3 regions of the Streptomyces sp. NPDC048479 genome follow, and region 1 is predicted to be linked to each of the others. Evidence: riboswitches for the same ligand, from Rfam matches in the RefSeq annotation. Region 1 holds a riboswitch; each other region holds the start of a gene.
The links. A riboswitch is a leader RNA that binds a small molecule or an ion and turns the genes downstream of it on or off. The one in region 1 is predicted to bind thiamine pyrophosphate.
Positions count from the first base shown of each region.

Region 1 (3,268 bases):
TGGACAGATCCAGCAGCTGAGCCGTTTGTCGATAAATCTCCACCTCGACCGTGGAGAACGTCGGTCCGCCGAGGATCTGTACGACACCGAAGGAGGTGAAGGTGAAGAGGAAGACCATCAGCGCGGCGGCGGCCACGGCGGGCCCGAGGGCCGGCAGCGTCACCCTCCGCCAGGCCGCGAACCGCCCGGCGCCCAGCACCCGGGCGGCCTCCTCCTGACGCGGGTCGAGCTGCGACCACAGACCGCCCACGGTCCGTACGACCACCGCGTAGTTGAAGAAGACGTGCGCGAGCAGAATCGCCCACACCGTCGTGTCCAGCCGTACGCCCCACAGCTCGTCGAGCAGCCCGCCGCGCCCGAGCAGCGCCAGGAACGCCGTCCCGACGACGACGGTCGGCAGCACGAACGGGACGGTGACCACCGCCCGCAGCAGTCGCTTTCCGGGAATGTCGAAACGGGCGAAGACATACGCGCCGGGCAGGGCTATCAGCAGTGTGAGCGCTGTGGAGGCGAGCGCCTGCCACGTGGTGAACCACAGCACCCGCAGGATGTCGGGGCGGCTCAGCACCTCACCGATCCGCCCGAACTGCCAGACCCCGTCGATCTCTAGGCCCCGGCCGACGATCGCGACGACCGGATAGGCGAAGAAGACCGCGAAGAACACGGCGGGCCCGGCCATCAGACCGAGCCGCGCCGCACTCCCGCGGACGGACTTCGTTACTTCAGTACGAGCGAGGACCATGACTGGACCCACTGCTCACGGTTCTTGGCAATCGTGTCGGGAGCGACGGTCTGGGGCTTGACGGCCACCGCGCCGAACTTGGTGAACACCTCGGGCAGCTTCGCGTCCTTGATCACCGGGTTGACGAACATGTTCAGCGGCATGTCCTCCTGGAACTTCTTGGAGACCAGGAAGTCCAGCAGGGCCTTGCCGCCCGCCTCGTTCTTCGCACCCTTGAGCAGACCCGCGAACTCGGTCTGGCGGAAGCAGGTTCCGGTCGCGACCCCGGTGGGCGCCTCGGTCGGCTGCGGCTTGGAGAAGAGCACCTCGGCGGGCGGACTGGAGGCGTACGAGACGACGAGCGGCCGGTCGGCCTTGGCCTTCTTACCGCCCGCGGAGCCGGAGAACTCCTCGTTGTACGCCTGCTCCCAGCCGTCGACGACCTTGACGCCGTTCTCCTTCAGCTTCTTCCAGTAGTCCTGCCAGCCGTCCTCGCCGTACTTGCCGACCGAGCCGAGGAGGAAGCCGAGGCCGGGCGAGGAGGTCGCGACGTTCTCCGTCACCAGGAGGTTCTTGTACGCGGGCTTGGCCAGGTCGTCGAAGGACTGCGGCGGCGCCAGCTTCTTGTCGGCGAAGTACTTCTTGTCGTAGTTGACGCAGATGTCGCCGGTGTCGACGGGCGTGACCCGGTGCTTGTCCTGGTCCAGCTGCACCTCGTCGTTCACCTGGCTCAGGCCCTTTGCCTCGTACGGCGTGAACAGGCCGTTGTCGAGAGCACGCGAGAGCAGGGTGTTGTCGACGCCGAAGAAGACATCGCCCTGCGGGGAGCCCTTGGTGAGGATCTCCCTGTTGAGGGCCGCGCCCGCGTCGCCGCTCTTGAGCACCTTGACCGTGTAGCCGGTCTCCTTGGTGAACTCCTTCAGCACGGAGGCGGAGGCGACAAACGAGTCGTGGCTGACGAGCGTCACGGTCTTCGGCTTCGAGCGGCCGTCCGAGGCCGACGAGTCCTTGGCCTCGCCGCCGCAGGCCGCGAGCGTGGTGACACCGAGCGCCGCGGCCAGCGCGGTGACCGTGATCTTCTTGGTGGTGCTCACTGAAATTCCTCCTGGAGTTGACCAGGAAGAGACGCGGCCCTGCCCGGCTCCCTCGAAGGGAATCCGGGCAGGGCGCAACAGCTTGTGAGTAATGACCGAACTTCCTACCCAGAATGACCTGGGCAAGGTTCAGAGGGTCTGCGACCACTGGGCTTGATTTACCAAACCCGCGTCGCACTCTCAGCGCTGTGGCGCTCCCCTGTCGGAATATGTAGATGTTTCAAGCCAGGTTACACGGGCGCTAACGCTCCGAAGCGGCCAGCTGTCCGCACGCTCCGTCGATCTCCTGGCCACGGGTGTCCCGGACGGTGACCGGCACCCCGTGCGCCGCGATGGCCTCCACAAAGGCCTTCTCGTCCTCGGGCCTCGAAGCCGTCCACTTGGATCCCGGCGTCGGGTTGAGCGGGATCAGATTGACATGGACCCGCCTGCCCTTGAGCAGCCGGCCCAGCAGATCACCCCGCCACGCCTGGTCGTTGATATCGCGGATGAGCGCGTACTCGATTGAGATACGGCGGCCCGACTTCTCGGCGTACTCCCAGGCGGCGTCCAGCACCTCCCGGACCTTCCAGCGCGTATTGACCGGGACCAGGGTGTCGCGCAGCTCGTCGTCCGGCGCGTGCAGCGAGACGGCGAGACGGCACTTGAAGCCCTCGTCGGCGAAGCGATGCATCGCGGGCACCAGGCCGACGGTGGAGACGGTGATCCCGCGCTGCGAGAGACCCAGGCCGTCCGGCTCGGGGTCGGTGAGCCGGCGGATGGAGCCGACGACCCGCTTGTAGTTGGCGAGCGGCTCCCCCATCCCCATGAAGACGATGTTGGACAGCCGCGCCGGTCCGCCCGGCACCTCGCCGTCGCGCAGGGCGCGCATGCCGTCGACGATCTGGTGCACGATCTCGGCGGTCGACAGATTCCGGTCGAGACCGGCCTGACCGGTCGCGCAGAAGGGGCAGTTCATCCCGCAGCCGGCCTGCGACGAGATGCACATCGTCACCCGGTCCGGATAGCGCATCAGCACGGACTCGACGAGCGTGCCGTCGTGCAGCCGCCACAGAGTCTTGCGGGTGGTGTCGTCGTCGCACGAGATATGCCGTACGACGGACATCAGGTCGGGCAGCAGCTCCGAGGCGAGCTTCTCGCGCGCGGCGGCGGGGATGTCGGTCCACTGGGCCGGGTCGTGGGCGTACCGCGCGAAGTAGTGCTGCGAGAGCTGCTTGGCGCGGAACGGCTTCTCGCCGATCGCGGCGACGGCGTCCTTGCGCTCGGCGGGCGTGAGGTCGGCGAGATGCCGCGGGGGCTTCTTGGCTCCGCGGGGCGCGACGAAAGTGAGTTCTCCGGGCTTGGGCATGGTTCGTCCAGTGTCGCAGACGGAATCTCGTGACCTGCGGCCGTTGACGCCCGGGGTGGGCATTGACGTCGTTGTGGGTCACTGCCGGGCACCCTCGGACGGCCC
Region 1 is NZ_JBEZKA010000018.1:92,525-95,792, forward strand. Features, by position in the region: gene AB0D12_RS26250 (iron ABC transporter permease) at 1-679, opposite strand, end outside; gene AB0D12_RS26255 (thiamine ABC transporter substrate-binding protein) at 718-1,815, opposite strand; TPP riboswitch at 1,899-2,026, opposite strand; gene rlmN (23S rRNA (adenine(2503)-C(2))-methyltransferase RlmN) at 2,057-3,163, opposite strand.

Region 2 (3,268 bases), on a different contig from region 1:
GACGAGGTGGCCCGCGCCAGGGAGGCCTGGCGTCATGCGGTGCTGGAACGCGGCCTGCTGCCGTTTCTGCGGGCAGCGCTGGCCGATCCCAGCGCCGACCCGTCGTCCGCGGACCCGCCGAGCCATGTGAGCCGTATCCCGAAAGTCGGCTACAGCGGCCCGGACTACTCCAGCCCGAGCGAGGGCTCGACGACGGGCCAGAGACCCACCTTCACCAGTCCGGACTTCACCAGTCCGGACTTCGGCGGCCCCGAGCACCAGCCGGAGTGACCCCGGCCGGCGCCCGTGGCCGGGAGTTCACTCCGCGATCGGCAGATAGACCCGGTTGCCGGCCGCGGCGAACTCCTTGGACTTCTCGTCCATGCCCGCCTCGATCTCCTCCTGCAAGGCACCGTGCTGCCGCCGGATGTCCTGGGAGATCTTCATCGAGCAGAACTTCGGACCACACATCGAGCAGAAGTGTGCGGTCTTCGCCGGCTCGGCCGGCAGCGTCTCGTCGTGGAACTCCCGTGCCGTGTCCGGGTCGAGGGCCAGATTGAACTGGTCCTCCCACCGGAACTCGAAGCGCGCGTCGGAGAGCGCGTCGTCCCACTCCTGCGCTCCCGGGTGGCCCTTCGCGAGGTCCGCCGCATGCGCCGCGATCTTGTAGGTGATGACACCGGTCTTCACATCGTCGCGGTCCGGCAGGCCCAAGTGCTCCTTGGGCGTGACGTAGCAGAGCATCGCCGTTCCCCACCAGGCGATCATCGCGGCGCCGATACCGGAGGTGATGTGGTCGTACGCGGGCGCCACGTCCGTCGTCAGCGGGCCGAGCGTGTAGAAGGGGGCCTCCTCGCAGATCTCCTGCTGAAGGTCGATGTTCTCCTTGATCTTGTGCATCGGGACATGGCCCGGGCCCTCGATCATCGTCTGCACGTTGTGACGCTTGGCGATGGTGTTGAGCTCGCCGAGCGTACGCAGCTCCGCGAACTGCGCCTCGTCATTGGCGTCCGCGATCGAGCCGGGGCGCAGTCCGTCGCCGAGGGAGTACGTCACGTCGTAGGAGGCGAGGATCTCGCAGAGCTCCTCGAAGTTCTCGTACAGGAACGATTCCTTGTGGTGCGCCAGACACCAGGCCGCCATGATCGAGCCACCGCGGGAAACGATGCCCGTCTTGCGGCGGGCGGTGAGCGGCACGTACCGCAGCAGCACGCCCGCGTGGACGGTCATGTAGTCGACGCCCTGCTCGGCCTGCTCGATGACCGTGTCCTTGTAGACCTCCCAGGTCAGCTCCTCGGCCTTGCCGTCGACCTTCTCGAGCGCCTGGTAGAGGGGCACGGTGCCGATCGGGACCGGGGAGTTGCGCAGCACCCACTCGCGGGTGGTGTGGATGTTGCGGCCGGTGGAGAGGTCCATGACCGTGTCCGCGCCCCACTTGGTGGCCCAGGTCATCTTGTCCACCTCCTCCTCGATGGAGGAGGTGACCGCGGAGTTGCCGATGTTGGCGTTGACCTTCACCAGGAATCGCTTGCCGATGATCATCGGCTCGATCTCGGGGTGGTTGACGTTGACGGGCAGGACGGCCCGGCCCGCCGCGATCTCTTCACGGACGACCTCGGCGGAGACGTTCTCACGGATCGCGACGTACTCCATCTCCGGGGTGATCTCACCGCGGCGGGCGTACGCGAGCTGTGTCACCGCCTGGCCGTCGCGGCCCCGGCGGGGCTGGCGCGGGCGGCCGGGGAAGACGGCGTCGAGGTTGCGCAGTCCCCCGCGCGGCGAGGTGTGCTTGATCCCGTCGTCCTCGGGACGGACCGGGCGGCCGGCATACTCCTCGGTGTCGCCGCGGCCGATGATCCAGTTCTCCCGCAGCGGCGGCAGGCCGCGGCGGACGTCGGTCTCGACGGTGGGATCGGTGTACGGGCCGGACGTGTCGTACAGCGTCACGTCCTTGCCATTGGTGAGGTGCACTTGCCGGACCGGCACCCGGAGGTCGGGGCGCGAACCCTCGACGTACCCCTTGTGCCAGCCGGGCTTGCGCTCCGCCTGGTCGGCGGCAGGCGTGCGTGCATCCTGAACGGTCATGAGACCTACTCCCTACGCCGGCATTACCCGGTAACAGGTTCGGCGGTCGACGCAGCGGCTTCCGTACGATTCGTCACGACTCGTACGAAGGTCAGCGCCCTCTCAGCCCGGTGCTCCGAGCTCCCGCGTGTGCAAAGGTGCCACCACGCTAGCGTCATTTCTGGCGTGCTGAACAGTGGGCCTCTCCCGTTCTTGCGATGATCGGCCGGTGACCTCCTCGCAGCAGACACCCGAAGCACACGGCCATGCGCACAGCCACGGGCCGGCCGCGCCCGTCTCCAAGCACCTTCGCAAGGTCATCGCCGCGGTGCTGATTCCCTTCTCCACGGCGGTTTTGGTCGGGCTGTTCGTACTCTGGCCGGGCGGCGCTCCCGACCATCAGCGCAGCGGTGTCGGCTTCGACCGGCAGACCGAGCAGGGCAAGGTGGTGACGGTCGCGAAGGTCAACTGCAAGGACGTGAATGCGGCGCAGGTGCCGCCGACCGGTGACACCTCGACGCCCGAGGGGCGCGAGGCGGTCAATTCCCAGCGGGGCAGCTGCGCGAAGGCGACGATCGAGGTCACCAGCGGTAAGGACAAGGGCCGTACCTTCACCGAGATCGTCCAGCCGGACGCTCCACGGCAGTTGAGCAAGGGCCAGGGGGTGGTGGTGGCGTACGCACCCGATGCGCCCCGCGATCTTCAGTACTCCGTGACCGATGTGGACCGTAAGTTCCCGATGGTGCTGCTGGCCGGGATCTTCGCGCTCGTGGTGGTGCTGGTGGGACGGATGCGCGGTGTGATGGCGCTGATCGCGCTCGCCGCCTCGTTTGCCGTACTGACCCTGTTCATCCTGCCGGCGATCCTGCAGGGCTCAAATCCCCTGATCGTCGCGGTGATCGGGGCGAGCGCCATCATGCTGATCGCTCTCTATCTGTGCCACGGACTCACCGCACGTACGTCGGTCGCGGTCCTCGGCACGCTGATCTCGCTGCTGCTGATCGGACTGCTCGGTTCGCTCTTCATCGGCTGGGCGAGACTGACCGGCAACACCGACGACAGCACCGGCCTGATCCATGGCCTGTTTCCGAACATCGACTTGAGCGGTCTGCTGCTGGCCAGCGTCATCATCGGTTCGCTCGGTGTGCTCGACGATGTGACAGTGACCCAGACCTCGGCGGTCTGGGAGCTGCACCAGGCGGATCCGGGCTTGGGGCCGCGCGGG
Region 2 is NZ_JBEZKA010000012.1:16,654-19,921, reverse strand. Features, by position in the region: gene AB0D12_RS19745 (hypothetical protein) at 1-270, shown strand, start outside; gene thiC (phosphomethylpyrimidine synthase ThiC) at 298-2,064, opposite strand; TPP riboswitch at 2,057-2,201, opposite strand; gene AB0D12_RS19735 (YibE/F family protein) at 2,273-3,268, shown strand, end outside.
Region 2: another riboswitch for thiamine pyrophosphate. It lies ahead of thiC (phosphomethylpyrimidine synthase ThiC); the one in region 1 lies ahead of AB0D12_RS26255 (thiamine ABC transporter substrate-binding protein).

Region 3 (3,268 bases), on a different contig from region 1:
CACCTGAAGCGCCCGGTTCTCACCACGGCGTACGGCGATCAGCTGGCCTTCCTTGACCAGCTGCCGTACGCGTGTCACCTCGACATCGAGCATTTCCGCGATGTCAGGAAGGTGGAGCCAGGCGGGGACGAGAGCATCGATCTTTGCGTCAATCTCGGTCACAGGACAAGCGTGCCATCCCGGACTGACAGTCGGTAGCCGGACCCTAGTCGGCCGCCGCCTTCAAAGGGACGGACGGGTCGGCGGCGCGCGCCGGATCCAGCCGGATTCCGGACAGGATGAGCTTGCGCCCTTGCGCCAGATCACGGGCTCTGCCGACGGCGAGAAGCGCGACCAGAGAGCCGTCCCGCAGCCAGAGCACCGACCAGGCCGCGCCTGCCGGATCACCGCGCCACACCATCGTGTCGGCGGCCTCATGATGGCCCGCGTACTGCACAAAGCGCCCGAACTGCTCGGACCAGAAGTACGGCACCGGGTCATAGACCTCCGGTGGCTCCTGTCCGGGCGCGCCGCCGATGACATTGGCGGCGACCGTACGCGGCCCCTGCAGAGCGTTGTCCCAGTGGTGCACGAGCAGCCGCTCGCCGTATCGGCCGGACGGGAAGGAGGCGCAGTCCCCGACGGCGTACACATCGGGCAGCGAAGTGCGCAGATACGCGTCCGCGGTGATTGCGCCGTCCGGGCCGAGTGCGATGCCGGAGCCGGCGAGCCAGGCGGTGGCGGGCCGGGCGCCGATGCCGACGACCACGGCGCCCGCCGGAAGCTGCCGGCCGTCGGCCAGGATCACCGCGCCGGGCTCGATGTCCGCCACGCGCGCGTGGGTGAGCAGTTCGACGCCGTACTCCGCGTACCAATCGGTCATCGGGCCGGCGACCTCGGCGGGCAGGGCTCCGGCCAGCGGGCGCCCGGCGGCCTCGACGACGGTGACCGTGCAGCCCGCCTCACGGGCGGCCGTCGCGAACTCCGCGCCGATCCAGCCCGCGCCGACGACCACCATGTCGTGCTGCTGCGTGAGAACGGGGCGCAGCCGCGCGGCGTCGTCGAGGGTACGCAGCAGATGGACGCCGGGTACGCCCACGGCGCCGGGCAGGGTGATCGGTTCCGCACCGCTGGCGATGACCAGGACGTCGTACGGGACCGGACCTGCCGCGGTGTCCAGCTCATGGGCCCCGGCGCGCACTCCGGTCACCTCGCAGCCCAGCCGCAGTTCGATGCCGAGTGCCTCGAAGTCGACATCGAAGGCCGAGCCCTCCGCCTTGCCGAGCAGGATCGCCTTGGAGAGCGGGGGTCTGTCGTACGGCTGATGGGGCTCGGCGCCGATCAGGGTGACCGGGCCGGTGAAACCCTGCTCGCGCAGTGCCACCGCGGTCTGCACTCCGGCCATTCCCGCGCCGACGACGACCACGCGCCGCTGCGTCTGTGCTGTCTGCTGCTCGCTCACCCGACAACCTTACGCATCTGACGGACCGTCAGGAAGGCAGCTGTTCGACGACGCTCGTCCCGCTGCCCTCCTGGGACTCCCATTCCCAGCTCTCCTCCAGCCGCAGCCGCCCGTCCTCGAGCTCGACGACGGTGGAGAGGCAGCGCCCCGAGGACGTCCCGCCGTCCGCCTTCAGCTGCACATAACGGAAGTCGAGCCGGTCGCCCTCCCTGGTGCCCACAAGGTGGCCACGGAGCACATCGCCGCCCTCGTACTCGGCCCAGATCCGGCCTTCCTGCTCGTGGTACGTGAACCGGGTCCGGGTCCCCACCTGGCCCGGAGCCTGGTCTGCGACCGGGGAGAGCACGAGTCCGTCGAGCGACCTTGCCACAGTGGCTGCTCCCTTACTGCGAGTTGGGGCCTGGGGTTAGGGTGGCCACCGTAAGGCACTCGCGGGAGCCCGGACGCACCGGGCTGAGAGGGAGGCTGGACGGCCTCCGACCGTACGAACCTGATCCGGGTCATGCCGGCGAAGGGAGGGGCTGGACGCCCATGTCGCGTACCTCAGACGTCCTCGTTGTCGGGGGCGGAATCATCGGCCTGGTCACGGCCTGGCGTGCGGCGCAGCGAGGGCTGCGGGTCGCCGTCGCCGATCCGGAGCCCGGCGGCGGCGCTGCGCAGGTCGCGGCCGGCATGCTCGCCGCCGTCACCGAACTGCACTACGGCGAGCAGACGCTGCTCGGCCTCAACCTGGAATCCGCGCGGCGCTATCCCGCCTTTGTCGCCGAGCTGGAGGAGACGAGCGGACAGTCCGTCGGCTATCGCGCCTGTGGCACGCTCGCGGTCGCGCTCGACGCCGACGACCGCGCGCATCTGCGTGAACTGCACGCCCTGCAGCGTCAGTCCGGCCTGGAGTCGGAGTGGCTGACGGGGCGCGAATGCCGCCGCCTGGAGCCGATGCTCGCGCCCGGCGTGCGCGGGGGCCTTCGGGTGGACGGCGACCACCAGGTCGATCCACGGCGGCTGGCCGCGGCGCTGGTGGCGGCCTGCGAGCGGGTAGGGGTGGTCTTCCACCGCGGCTGGGCGGAGCGGCTGTCGGTGGTACGGGACCGGGCGGCCGGAGCTGTACTGACGGACGGCAGTGAGCTATCCGCGGACCAGGTGGTGCTGGCGTGCGGCAGTCTGAGCGGCAGGCTCGGCGGCGTACCGGAGGATGTACTGCCGCCGGTACGGCCGGTGAAGGGCCAGGTCCTGCGGCTGACCGTGCCGCGTGCGTACGCGCCGTTCCTCTCCCGGACCGTGCGGGCGGTGGTGCGCGGCAGTGACGTCTATCTGGTGCCGCGCGAGAACGGCGAGCTGGTCATCGGGGCAACCAGCGAGGAGCTCGGCTGGGACACCACGGTGACGGCGGGCGGGGTGTACGAGCTGCTGCGCGACGCGCACGAGCTGGTGCCCGGCATCACCGAGCTGCCGCTCACCGAGACCCGCGCCGGGCTGCGCCCCGGCTCTCCCGACAATGCGCCGCTGCTGGGCCCGACCGCTCTGCCGGGCCTGCATCTGGCCACCGGCCACCACCGCAACGGGGTGCTGCTCACACCCGTCACCGGCGATGTGATTGCCACGGTGCTGGTCACCGGCGCACTGCCGGACGAGGCTCGCCTCTTCACTCCTCGCCGCTTCTCCCCCGTACCTCAGGAGCAGCCCGCATGAACGTCCCCGTGTCCGTCACCATCACCGTCTCCGTCAACGGCGAGGCGCGCGAGCTCGCCACAGGCACCACGCTGGACGCCCTGGTCACGTCCCTCACCGCCGCCCCGTCCGGAGTCGCCGCCGCCGTCAACGAGACGG
Region 3 is NZ_JBEZKA010000001.1:137,467-140,734, forward strand. Features, by position in the region: gene AB0D12_RS00620 (Rv2175c family DNA-binding protein) at 1-162, opposite strand, end outside; gene AB0D12_RS00625 (FAD-dependent oxidoreductase) at 206-1,441, opposite strand; gene AB0D12_RS00630 (hypothetical protein) at 1,470-1,811, opposite strand; TPP riboswitch at 1,863-1,975, shown strand; gene thiO (glycine oxidase ThiO) at 1,973-3,130, shown strand; gene thiS (sulfur carrier protein ThiS) at 3,127-3,268, shown strand, end outside.
Region 3: another riboswitch for thiamine pyrophosphate. It lies ahead of thiO (glycine oxidase ThiO); the one in region 1 lies ahead of AB0D12_RS26255 (thiamine ABC transporter substrate-binding protein).